DNA from 3 places in the Paeniglutamicibacter antarcticus genome. Region 3 is predicted to be linked to each of the others. Evidence: riboswitches for the same ligand, from Rfam matches in the RefSeq annotation. Region 3 holds a riboswitch; each other region holds the start of a gene.

Region 1 (3,269 bases), on a different contig from region 3:
GGGTCGGCCGCGGCATCAGCCGACAGGAAAATCGTTACGGGGTCATTTGGAAGCAACTGCACGGCCAGGAAGACCAATGTGTAGGCAAGCCAAATGACCAGCAAGGCTTGTCCGATGCGGCGGGCGATGTATGCGGCCATGGGTCAGCTACTTTCCGGTCTTCCAGGCGCCCTGGAAGATCGGGGCGGTTCCGGAGGTGAACTCGACGTGGGCGTCTGAATTGCCGCCGTAGACCTGGACCTCGTCCCAAAGGACCAAGGCCAGTGCCTTCTCACTGACGAGCTGGCGCTGTTCCTCGGCGATGAGTTCGTTGTGCTCCGCTTCGCTGGTCGCTGCGCGTTCCTTGGCAAACAGGGCGTTGAGCTCGGTGTCGGCGTTGAGGGTCTGGGTGTTGTTCTCGGGACCGAAGACCGGTCCAAGTCCCCCGTATGCGAATTGGCGGGTTCCGAAGAACTCGATGTTGGGGTCGATCATTGCGGTGGCAAGGAACGTGTTGTCCGAGGCACGGTTGATGAGCTTGACACCAATTTCACGCCACTGTTGTTCGATGAGCTCGAATGCCGGCTTGATGACCACCGAGTTGTTGGAGCTGGTCACTGTGACCTCCAGCTTCTTGCCATCCTTTTCGCGCACGCCGTCGGCACCAACAACCCAGCCGGCTTCATCGAGGAGCGACTTGGATTTTTCCGGCTCGTAGGCCAGGTCCGCGGAAAGGTCGATGAAACCGGGCGCTGCGTGGTTCAGCACCGAATCTGCCACGACATAGCTCTCGGAGAGGACGGTGTCCTTGATGGACTGCCGATCGATGCCTGCTTGGAGCGCCTGGCGGACTTTGGCATCGGTAAGCTTGCCGCTGCCGATGCGCACCGCGGCCATGTTGGTCGTCAAATCAACGCCTTGGGCTGGCAACACATTGTCCCCGCTGCTCTTGAGCGCCTGCTCATCGACCGGCTGCAGCCCGCGCACCAGGTCGACCTGGCCTGTTCTGTACCGCTCCAGCACGATGGGCAACCTCGGGCAGGTACTTCACCACAAGAGAGTCCAGGTATGCGGCTCCCTGGTTCGCCGCGCTCTCCGGTGCCCACTTGTAGTCCTCGCGCTTGGCGAAGGTGACTTCCTCATCGGTCTTTTCGGATTCGAATACGAAGGGCCCGGATCCGATGATCTTGGCGATCGCAGACTGTCCAGCGTTGTCGAGCTTGAGTGTGTCAGGGGAGACAAGACCGGCTGTTACGGAGGAGGTGGCACGCAGGAAGTTAGCGTCGGGCGCCTTGAGCGTCACCTTGACCTGGTTCTTCCCGATGACCTCTGCGGATTTGTAGGCACCAAAGTCCACGTTCGGTGCGATCTGGGCGGCCTTGACCCCAAGCCCCAAGGCATCCAGGTTCTTCTTGACAGCCTGGGCATTAAGGGCGGTGCCATCGGAGAAGCTGACCCCGTCACGAATCGTGAAGGTGAATTCGGTCTGGTCCTTGTTGGCGGTGAAGTCGGAGGCTATCCAGCCCACGAGCTTGCCCGATTCGGCATCGAAATACGTCAGGCGGTCAAGAAGGCTGTTGAGTACGTTCGCTTTCTCATAGAAGCGTGCGGCCTGTGTCTGCCAGTTGCTGATGGGAGTCACCTCCGCAAAAACGAAGGCTCCGCCCTGCACCGGCTCATTGCCGATGGGACTGTTCGGTGCTGCATTGCCGGCGTCTTGTGTCCCCGATCCGCATGCACTGAGCGCGAGCGTTGCCGCGGCGAGCATCGTCAGGACCTTGACGCCGGTACCGGCGTTGCGACGTCGCTTCGCAGGTGGGTTGGTGTTGCCCATGGTGTTCCCTCTCGGTTAACCCGAGGAATGCCGCCACATGGCTGGTCGTCCGCTTACCGTCATGGGCATGACGGTTCGTAGTGGACCGGCGCAGAGTTTGGCTATCTCCATCGGTCCTGGCGGTAGCACCGGTCCCCAATGACGGGGGTGGTTGCTGCGGCGTCAACGAGCCAGGTCTCTCAGCCGCTCTGGATGGTGTGTTCGGGTGTAGCCTTGCGCCACTGTCGAACCATTCAAGTCTGTTGCAGATTCTTCGATATGACCAACCGAAAGGTCGCTTCCGTGAAACAAACCGACGCATAGCGTCGATTGTGAGGCGTATTCATGTCATAAATCTTTACAAGTCGGACTGTGAAGCGTCAACGTAATCATTCTTGCGTCATGGGCTGGTCATGTTGATAATCCGGTCCTTGTTCGGATTCGGGCTGATCGCCAGAGGCTTGCAAGCTGACAACGCTGCATGACGCCAATCTCGGCGGGTCCATCTGCAGGGCTTTGGCGCTGCGTCCGGATTCGCTCGGAACACCGCCGCTGCACGTGTGCCAACCGAGGTGTGAACCATAATCCGAAACCAGCGTCCAGTTACGGAACGTGGCAAGATCACCTCATGAAAGGCACACGCACACGGCGTGCAAGGCATCGAAGGATGCGCTTGCTGGGAATGCTCGTCGGCGGAATCACCGCCGCCGGATTAGCCGGGGTCCTGGGCCAGTGGAACTACGCGCCGGCCGTTGGATGGACAGCGGCGGCACTGATCTACAACGCATCGGTTTGGCTGACCATTGCATCGATGGGTCACGCACGCACTTGCGACGACGCCCAGGAAGAAGACCCGGGGGTGCAGGTAACCGACCTGTTGATCATCCTGGCCGCCATCGGGTCGCTGGCCGCAGTGGCGTTGGTGATGGCCAGCGGCAGCAACCTGAGCGCATCGGCCAGGTTGCCCCTGGCCCTGTTGGCTTTGACCTGCACCGCAATGTCGTGGTTGATGGTCCATACCCTTTACACGCTGCGTTACGCCAGGATCTACTACGCCGGTGCACCAGGGGGGATCGATTTCAACCAGGACGAGCCGCCGCAGTACACCGACATCGCTTACATGGCCTTCAGCGTGGGCATGACCTACCAGGTCTCGGACACCTCCATCACCACGCGCGAGATGCGTTCGGCGGTCCTGCGTCACAGTTTGCTGGCATTTCTTTTCGGCACCGGCATCCTGGCCACCACCATCAACCTGGTGGTCAGCCTTGCCGCATGAAAGGCCTTGGGAGTGGACACACCATGGTGTGACCACTCCCAAGATTTCATCTGAGCGTCCGCGGCCTAGCTGAGAAGCGCGTTGGAGAACCGGTAGTTCGCCGCACGGTGCGAATCCTCGACCCGGTCGCCCCGGCCAAAGAGCTTGTTGCGCAGCGTGCCTTCGACGTAGTCCTTCGGGTATACGCCACGGGCCTGC
Region 2 (3,269 bases), on a different contig from region 3:
GCGTTGAAACGGATCTGGCGCTTGGCAGGTGGGTTGCTCATGGGTTTGTCCTTTGCGAAAGAGGTGGATGTTTGCCGATTCGAATCCTGTCGAACCGGTGGGGTGGCTTTTGGCCGGGGACCAGCTAGGAAAGGTGCGTGCCGGGGCCCGGGCCCACGTCGCCGATGGCGTTGAGTTGTTGAGGCGCGGTCCCGTTGACTTCGTAGTCGCCAATGATGCGCGACTTGTAGATCGCCGGGTTGTGAGTGGCTACGGTACGGGCGTTGCGCCAGTGCCGGTCCAGGTTGCAATGCCTTGAGGTGGCTGAAGCACCCAAGCCGTCAAAGAGCTTGGTGGCGGCCGATAGGACCAGTGGTTGCACGATGGCTTGGGCACGGTCGGCGGCAAGTTCACATACGGCGAACCGTTCGGCCGGGCTCAGCGACGGATCGCCCAACGCAACCTCGACCTCAGCGACCGCGGCCAACACGATCGAATCTACGGCGAAAGCAGTCCCGGAGATCTCACCAACCAACTGCAACACCTGGGGTTCTTCGCGGACCGGAACACCGGTCCCGGTGCTGAAGCTCCGGGTCCTGGCCTGGACCGCTGAGCGCACATCGTTAAGCACCGCGCGGCTGATCCCTGCCTGCACAGCAAGGAGCACCAATTGGAATATCGCGGATTCAGGATCGTTGATCTGTTGTTCCTCCGGAAGGACCGTGTCCACCGGAACGTCTTGGAACGTGGTCGATCCGGTCCCGGTAAGCTGCTGCCCGAAACCGTCCCAGTCATCAAAGATCTTGACCCGGGAATGCTGGGTGGAAACCACGGCAATCTGCCGTCCGGCACGGGTTGGGTGCGCGACGGCGACGGCCACCCAATCTGCATAGATGGTGCCGGTGCAATAGTATTTATCGCCGTTGAGGATCCACCGCTCCCCGGACATGGCAATCGTGCTGTTCAATGTACCGAGCCGGTTGCCGCCACGCTCGGTGTAGGCGTTGCCGACGATCTGCCCAGCCGTGATGCGCTCGATCCATCGATGGCGCATGGAGTCGTCTTCGAGCTGCAACACCGCTTCCACGAAGCCAAAGTGCGAGCGCCAGAGGTGGGCCACCTGGGAGTCGGCCTCGCCGAGTTCGATGAGCAGGCGGAACAGGTCCCGCAGACTCGCCCCGTATCCACCGTCGTTAACCGGTATCCGCAGCGCACCAAAACGTTCACGGTTCAGCCATCCGACCTGCTCGAAGGGAAGGGTCCGGGTGGCGTCGCGGTCGCTGGCACCTTCCGCGATCTTGGCGAAGACCGGACGGAAGATCGCAGCCAACTCGTCATAGTGCCCATCCACTGGCACTCCCGGGGTCAGCTTGAGCAGGTGCCGGGCAGGTGTGGCTTCGGTGAACGCATCAAGATCGATGGCTCCAAAAATTTCCGGGTCGCCTTCAACATTAAACGTGTGCAGAGGTGCATCGGCAGCCATAATTCGTTCTCCATCGACTCTGGCGTGAGCACCTACCGCCCAGTTAAGGGGAGGGGTTGCTGCGGCGTCATGGAGCCAGATCTCTCGGTCGCTCAGGATGGTTGTTGTTCACATTTCTACATGGATTCTCGCGCCGAAGACAACCCCGTCCGTCACAATCGAGGCGCGCATCACAAGGCAAAGCACTTTTGCGCTCCGCCGGAGGGCCAGTGACCCGGCGGGCCTCCGGCATTGGGTCCGCTAGTTCTTCGACGCCGCATGGGGCGGGACCGAGTGATTCGGCGCTAATTACCGACATGGGCAGATGGCGCGCCTATCCGCGAGATCACGCGGATCAGCACACTCGTGCTCGGGCTCAACGACAAGATCCCGCTCGTCGAATTGCCAAAAATGCGAAACATCGAAATTTCTGCATTCCATCACAGATCATTTGATCGGAAGAGGCATATTTCCGTGCTGTCGAAGGTTTCGTCACATTCCCATGGGTTTGCTCCTATGCTTCCCATCGACTTTGATGGAAGGCGTAACCCATCCCGAGCGGCCGAGAGATCTGGCTCATTGACGCCGCAGCAACCACCTCTTTGAGGCCGGTGCTACCGCCAGGTCCGATGGAGAAAACATGACTTCCCCTTCAGCTCGCCCCGAAGCGCCCGAGAGTGGCAGCTCCCATGACAAGCGAATCCGCGCCAAGGGTTCCTGGCAAGGGAACATGCGAACCACTGTCGATATCCGCAGCTTCTCATTCGATATCGATGAGCCGCTTCGCGTGGGCGGCACCGATACTGCTCCGACACCCATGGAATTCATGGCAGGCGCCCTCAACGGTTGCGTTAGCGTGGTCGTTGAACAGGCGGCCAAGGAAATGGGAATCGAATTCACGCGTCTGGAGACTTACTCGATAGCAACCCAAGACACCCGCGGCTTCGCCGGGACGGCAGACGTCTCACCGTTCTTCCACTCGTACAGGCTGGAGGTCCATCTTGAAACACAGCTTGACGATGCCGCGGTCAAACACGACCTGACAAAACAAGTTCACCGCCGCTGTCCCGCCATCAACTTGGTAAGTGCCGCTGGAGTGAACTTAGAGATCAACTGGGTCTTTGCCACCCAGGTCACAGAACATGCCGCCGAAAACGCCGGCAACATCGCATTGGGCTATGTGCCGCGGGAAACCCCCATCAATTCGCATGAAGAGGCCTCCGCATGAGCGCCGCCGGATACTGGACCATCGGATTAGCCTTGTCCTATACGATTCTGCTGATCGCCGGAGGGCGTCTCGCCCAGCAACGGAGCGCCGTGGGCAAGACCAAGGGGTTCTTCGTCGGTGGCAGGACCTTCAGTCCATGGACGGTCGCCTTCTGCATTACCGGGTTATTTTCCGGCTCATCCTACATTGCCATCATGGAGCTGAGCTACCGTACCGGTGTTTCAGCTCTTTGGTACGGAGTGGCTGAAACAGTACAGATATTGCTCATTGCCCTGCTGTTGGTGAAGCCTCTCCGAGAAAAGCTGGTCGTGACGGTCACTGGCATCATCGGCGACCGCTTCGGTCGGGTTGCCAAGGCAATCTCCGGTGTCATCACAGCCTTCACATTCCCCATGTGGTCGGTGGCCACCACGATCGCCTTCGCCTCGGCACTGACGGCGTTCACTGGCCTTAGCCTGCATGTGGCCGTCATCGTCACAGCCCTGTTGCTCCTGGCTTTCCTATGGAGCGGCGGGATGCGCTCGGTGGCATTCAACCAGAGCATGAACTGCCTCGTTTTCGTGGGAATGCTCTTGGTCGGCGCATACGCGGTCTTCGCGA
Region 3 (3,269 bases):
TGATGGGGCTGGTTTCGCCGATTTCCGGAACCAGGTAGTGGTAGTTGGTATCGAACCACTTGGTCATTTCCAACGGGGCGCGGGACTCGTCGCCGCGGGCCAGGATGAAAGAGGCCGCCGTGTCGATGGTGCCGTTTGTCTCGGCCAGGTCGGCAAAGCGGGTAGGCAGCGCCGAGAGCGCGACCGTGGCATCGAGGACCTGGTCATAGTAGGCGAAGTCCCCGGGAAGCGAGGCGTCGGTGGGGTCGAGCCCGAGCTCGGTGAGCTTTGCGAGGTCGGAGTTCTGCAGCTCGCGAGCCGCAGCATGCAGCGCGGCCTCGTCGGTGCGCTGAGCCCAATGCGATTCGAGGGCCTTCTTGAGTTCGCGGTTCGGCCCGATGCGCGGGTATCCGAGGATGGATACGGCGGGAAAAGTTGGTTTCGGCATGTTTTTTCTCCTGTTTTTGGCGTGCTGAAAGATGGAAAGACGGCGCTGGGTCAGACCGCGGCGCGGATGGCCCAGGTATTGGTGAGATCTGAACGGGTGCGCGGCAGCTCGAGGTGCTCGATCACATCGAGCGAACCGCGGTGGTCGTTGAAGGTGTAAAGGTGCACGCCGGCTGCCCCGTCTCCAAAGGCCCTGCGGGCCAGGTTGACGGCGGCGTCCACGCCGATGCGGTGACGTTCGGCATCCGAGCCGGCGGTTTCCAGTGCGTGGGCCAGAATCGGATCCGGCGCCACCCCGGTCATCTTTGAGAGCCGGTTCAGCCGCGGCAGGGAGTTCAACGGGATGACCCCTGGAATGATCGGGATGCTGACCCCAGCCCTGCGCGAGGCTTGAACAAGGTTGGTGTATTCGCCGGCTTGGAAGTACACCTGGGTGATCGCATAGTTGGCCCCGGAGCGTTCCTTGGCCAGCAGTACTTCCACATCGTGTTCAAAGGACGGGGATTCGGGGTGCCTCATGGGATAGGCGGCAACACCCACACCGAGCCGGCCGCCGGCCAATGCGGCAGTGTGGTCCGCCTCGACCTCGCGGATCAGCTCGATGAGGTAGCGGGCGAAAGGGAACTCCCCGCACCATTGCCCGGGGTCCGCAGGCAGGTCCCCACGCAGTGCCAGCACCCCGCGCACCCCGAGTGAGACGAAATGGCGGATGAGGTTCTGCAGCGAATCGCGGCTCTCCCCGACACAGGTCAGGTGGGCCAGCGGACGCAGCCGGGTGTTTCGGATGAGGTGTTCGATCAGTTCCAGCGAGGCGTTGCGGCGTGCCGGTGAGCCCGAGTAGGTCACCGACACATAATCGGGATCAGTCGTTTCCAGTGCAGCGATGGTGCTAAAGACGCTTTCGGCGGCGTCGCGGTTCACCGGTGGGTACAGCTCGTAGGACAGTGACGGCGGTGCTGCGCTCGATGCAGTGCTCATGTATATATCTCCTCGTCGATACGAGGGAGGCACCAGGGATCACCTCAAAAGCCCCAGGACGCCGGTACGGGTGTCCTGCGACGATGGTGAGTGAACGCCGAAGCGGCTCCATCGCTTCTGGCCTTAGCACCCTCGTCGATGGACGGTCCCTCAACGGGAAGTCCATCGGATGATGGTTGCTGCGGCGTCAACGAGCCAGATCTCTCAGCCGCTCTTGATGGTTGATGCATTCATCTTGTTCCAGACCCGAGGGCTCCTGCAAGGCTCTTTGCCGTCCACCCGTCACGAAGTGCAAAAACACTTCATGTGACTGTTTTCCGTCATGCATGCACCCCGCGCAGGTCACATTGTTAAGTTCGCCAACCAGGCCGGAACACCGTATCCACAAAGGATTTGCCTGTTGAGCGTTACGCTCACGGTTCTTCGTGAAGCCTTTGCGACGCCCCTTCCCCGGGACACGCCCGCCGACGGTTCGTGCATCGCAGTGGCTGCGCATCTGTTTACGGTCCTTTTGCGGCGTGCAGCCTTTGCCCATCAAGGCGTGATTGTATGAATGGGCGGTTCGCTCTTGCGGATCCGCCAATCTCCTTCGATGGGAAGAGGAACCAACATGCAGCTTGGCAACAAGGTAGTAATCGTCACCGGCGGGGCCTCGGGGATCGGGGGCGCGATTTCCCGTGTGCTGGTGGCCCGCGGGGCCAAGGTCGTAGCCGTTGACGTCAACGGCAAAGCCGGCGAAGCGCTCGAGGGCGAACTGGGTTCAAACGTGCAGTTCCTGCTCGGGGATGTCAGTGACAGGACGGTTGCCGAAACGGCCGTCGAACTGGCAAGTGAGAGGTTTGGCGGGCTCGACGGCCTGGTCAACAACGCCCATGCCTCGGCTCAGGCGATGTTCAACGACCTCACCGAGGACCAGTGGGAGCTTTCCTTCAACACCGGTTTCCGTGCCACCCGCCAGTTCATGGCCGCTGCCTACCCGCTGTTGGCCCGCAACGGTGGCGCCGTGGTGAACTTCGGTTCCGGATCGGCCATGGTCGGCCAGGAGACACAGGCCGCGTACGCTTCGGCCAAGGAGGCGATTCGCGGGCTGTCCCGGGTCACCGCCAACGAATGGGCCAAGGACGACATCCGCGTCAACGTCGTCTCCCCGATGGCGCTGACCCCCGGGGTCAAGGCCTGGAGCGAGGCATACCCACAGATGTACCAGGACTCGCTGGCCAAGGTCCCGTTGGGCCGCTTCGGTGATCCCGAGGAAGATGTCGCGCCGATCGTCGCATTCCTGCTCTCCGATGACTCCAGGTACATGACCGGCCAGACGCTCATGGCCGACGGCGGTGCAAACAAGCTCTACTGATCACTTGGGCAGCCACACGGCAGGCATCGGCGTCCGGCTCGGTCAACGCGTCGGCCGGTCGGTGCACCCTGGTCTCCACTAGGCTGGTGCGCATCATGGATATCAGGAACACGACGCACCAAGACGGCGGACGCGCCCGGGCAGTCACAGAGGATTCGCGGCCCGGTGAAGACGAGTTCCGCATCGACATCGAACGCATCCGCTTCTCCCCCTATTTCTCCCGGCTCTCGGCGGTGACCCAGGTGATCCCCCAGGCGGGCGCCGGCACCGTGGTGCACAACAGGCTCACCCACTCGCTGAAGGTCTCCGCGGTCGCCCGCTCCATCGCCATCGGCCTTCGCAATGCCGACGAACCCACCCGCAAGCTCGTCGCGGAGTTGGGCGGTTGCGACCCGGTGGTGGTGCAGGCCGCCGCGGCCGCCCACGACCTGGGCCACCCTCCCTTCGGGCACCTCGGCGAGCAGGAACTGGACCGGGTCGCCCGCCACACCCTGGGTTTGCCCGACGGGTT

The links. A riboswitch is a leader RNA that binds a small molecule or an ion and turns the genes downstream of it on or off. The one in region 3 is predicted to bind S-adenosylmethionine.
Region 1: another riboswitch for S-adenosylmethionine. It lies ahead of ABEA12_RS01630 (ABC transporter substrate-binding protein); the one in region 3 lies ahead of ABEA12_RS10910 (methylenetetrahydrofolate reductase).
Region 2: another riboswitch for S-adenosylmethionine. It lies ahead of ABEA12_RS01650 (OsmC family protein); the one in region 3 lies ahead of ABEA12_RS10910 (methylenetetrahydrofolate reductase).

Annotation. Positions count from the first base shown of each region.
Region 1 is NZ_BAABLK010000006.1:30,035-33,303, forward strand. It holds gene ABEA12_RS01620 (ABC transporter permease) at 1-140, opposite strand, end outside; gene ABEA12_RS01625 (ABC transporter substrate-binding protein) at 148-1,002, opposite strand; gene ABEA12_RS01630 (ABC transporter substrate-binding protein) at 941-1,813, opposite strand; SAM riboswitch class I at 1,918-2,012, opposite strand; gene ABEA12_RS01635 (DUF1345 domain-containing protein) at 2,460-3,071, shown strand; gene ABEA12_RS01640 (LLM class flavin-dependent oxidoreductase) at 3,137-3,269, opposite strand, start outside.
Region 2 is NZ_BAABLK010000006.1:34,534-37,802, forward strand. It holds gene ABEA12_RS01640 (LLM class flavin-dependent oxidoreductase) at 1-41, opposite strand, end outside; gene ABEA12_RS01645 (acyl-CoA dehydrogenase family protein) at 125-1,462, opposite strand; SAM riboswitch class I at 1,470-1,566, opposite strand; SAM riboswitch class I at 1,988-2,077, shown strand; gene ABEA12_RS01650 (OsmC family protein) at 2,082-2,669, shown strand; gene ABEA12_RS01655 (sodium:solute symporter family protein) at 2,666-3,269, shown strand, end outside.
Region 3 is NZ_BAABLK010000033.1:8,223-11,491, reverse strand. It holds gene metE (5-methyltetrahydropteroyltriglutamate--homocysteine S-methyltransferase) at 1-427, opposite strand, end outside; gene ABEA12_RS10910 (methylenetetrahydrofolate reductase) at 478-1,404, opposite strand; SAM riboswitch class I at 1,510-1,628, opposite strand; gene ABEA12_RS10905 (SDR family NAD(P)-dependent oxidoreductase) at 2,015-2,758, shown strand; gene ABEA12_RS10900 (deoxyguanosinetriphosphate triphosphohydrolase family protein) at 2,854-3,269, shown strand, end outside.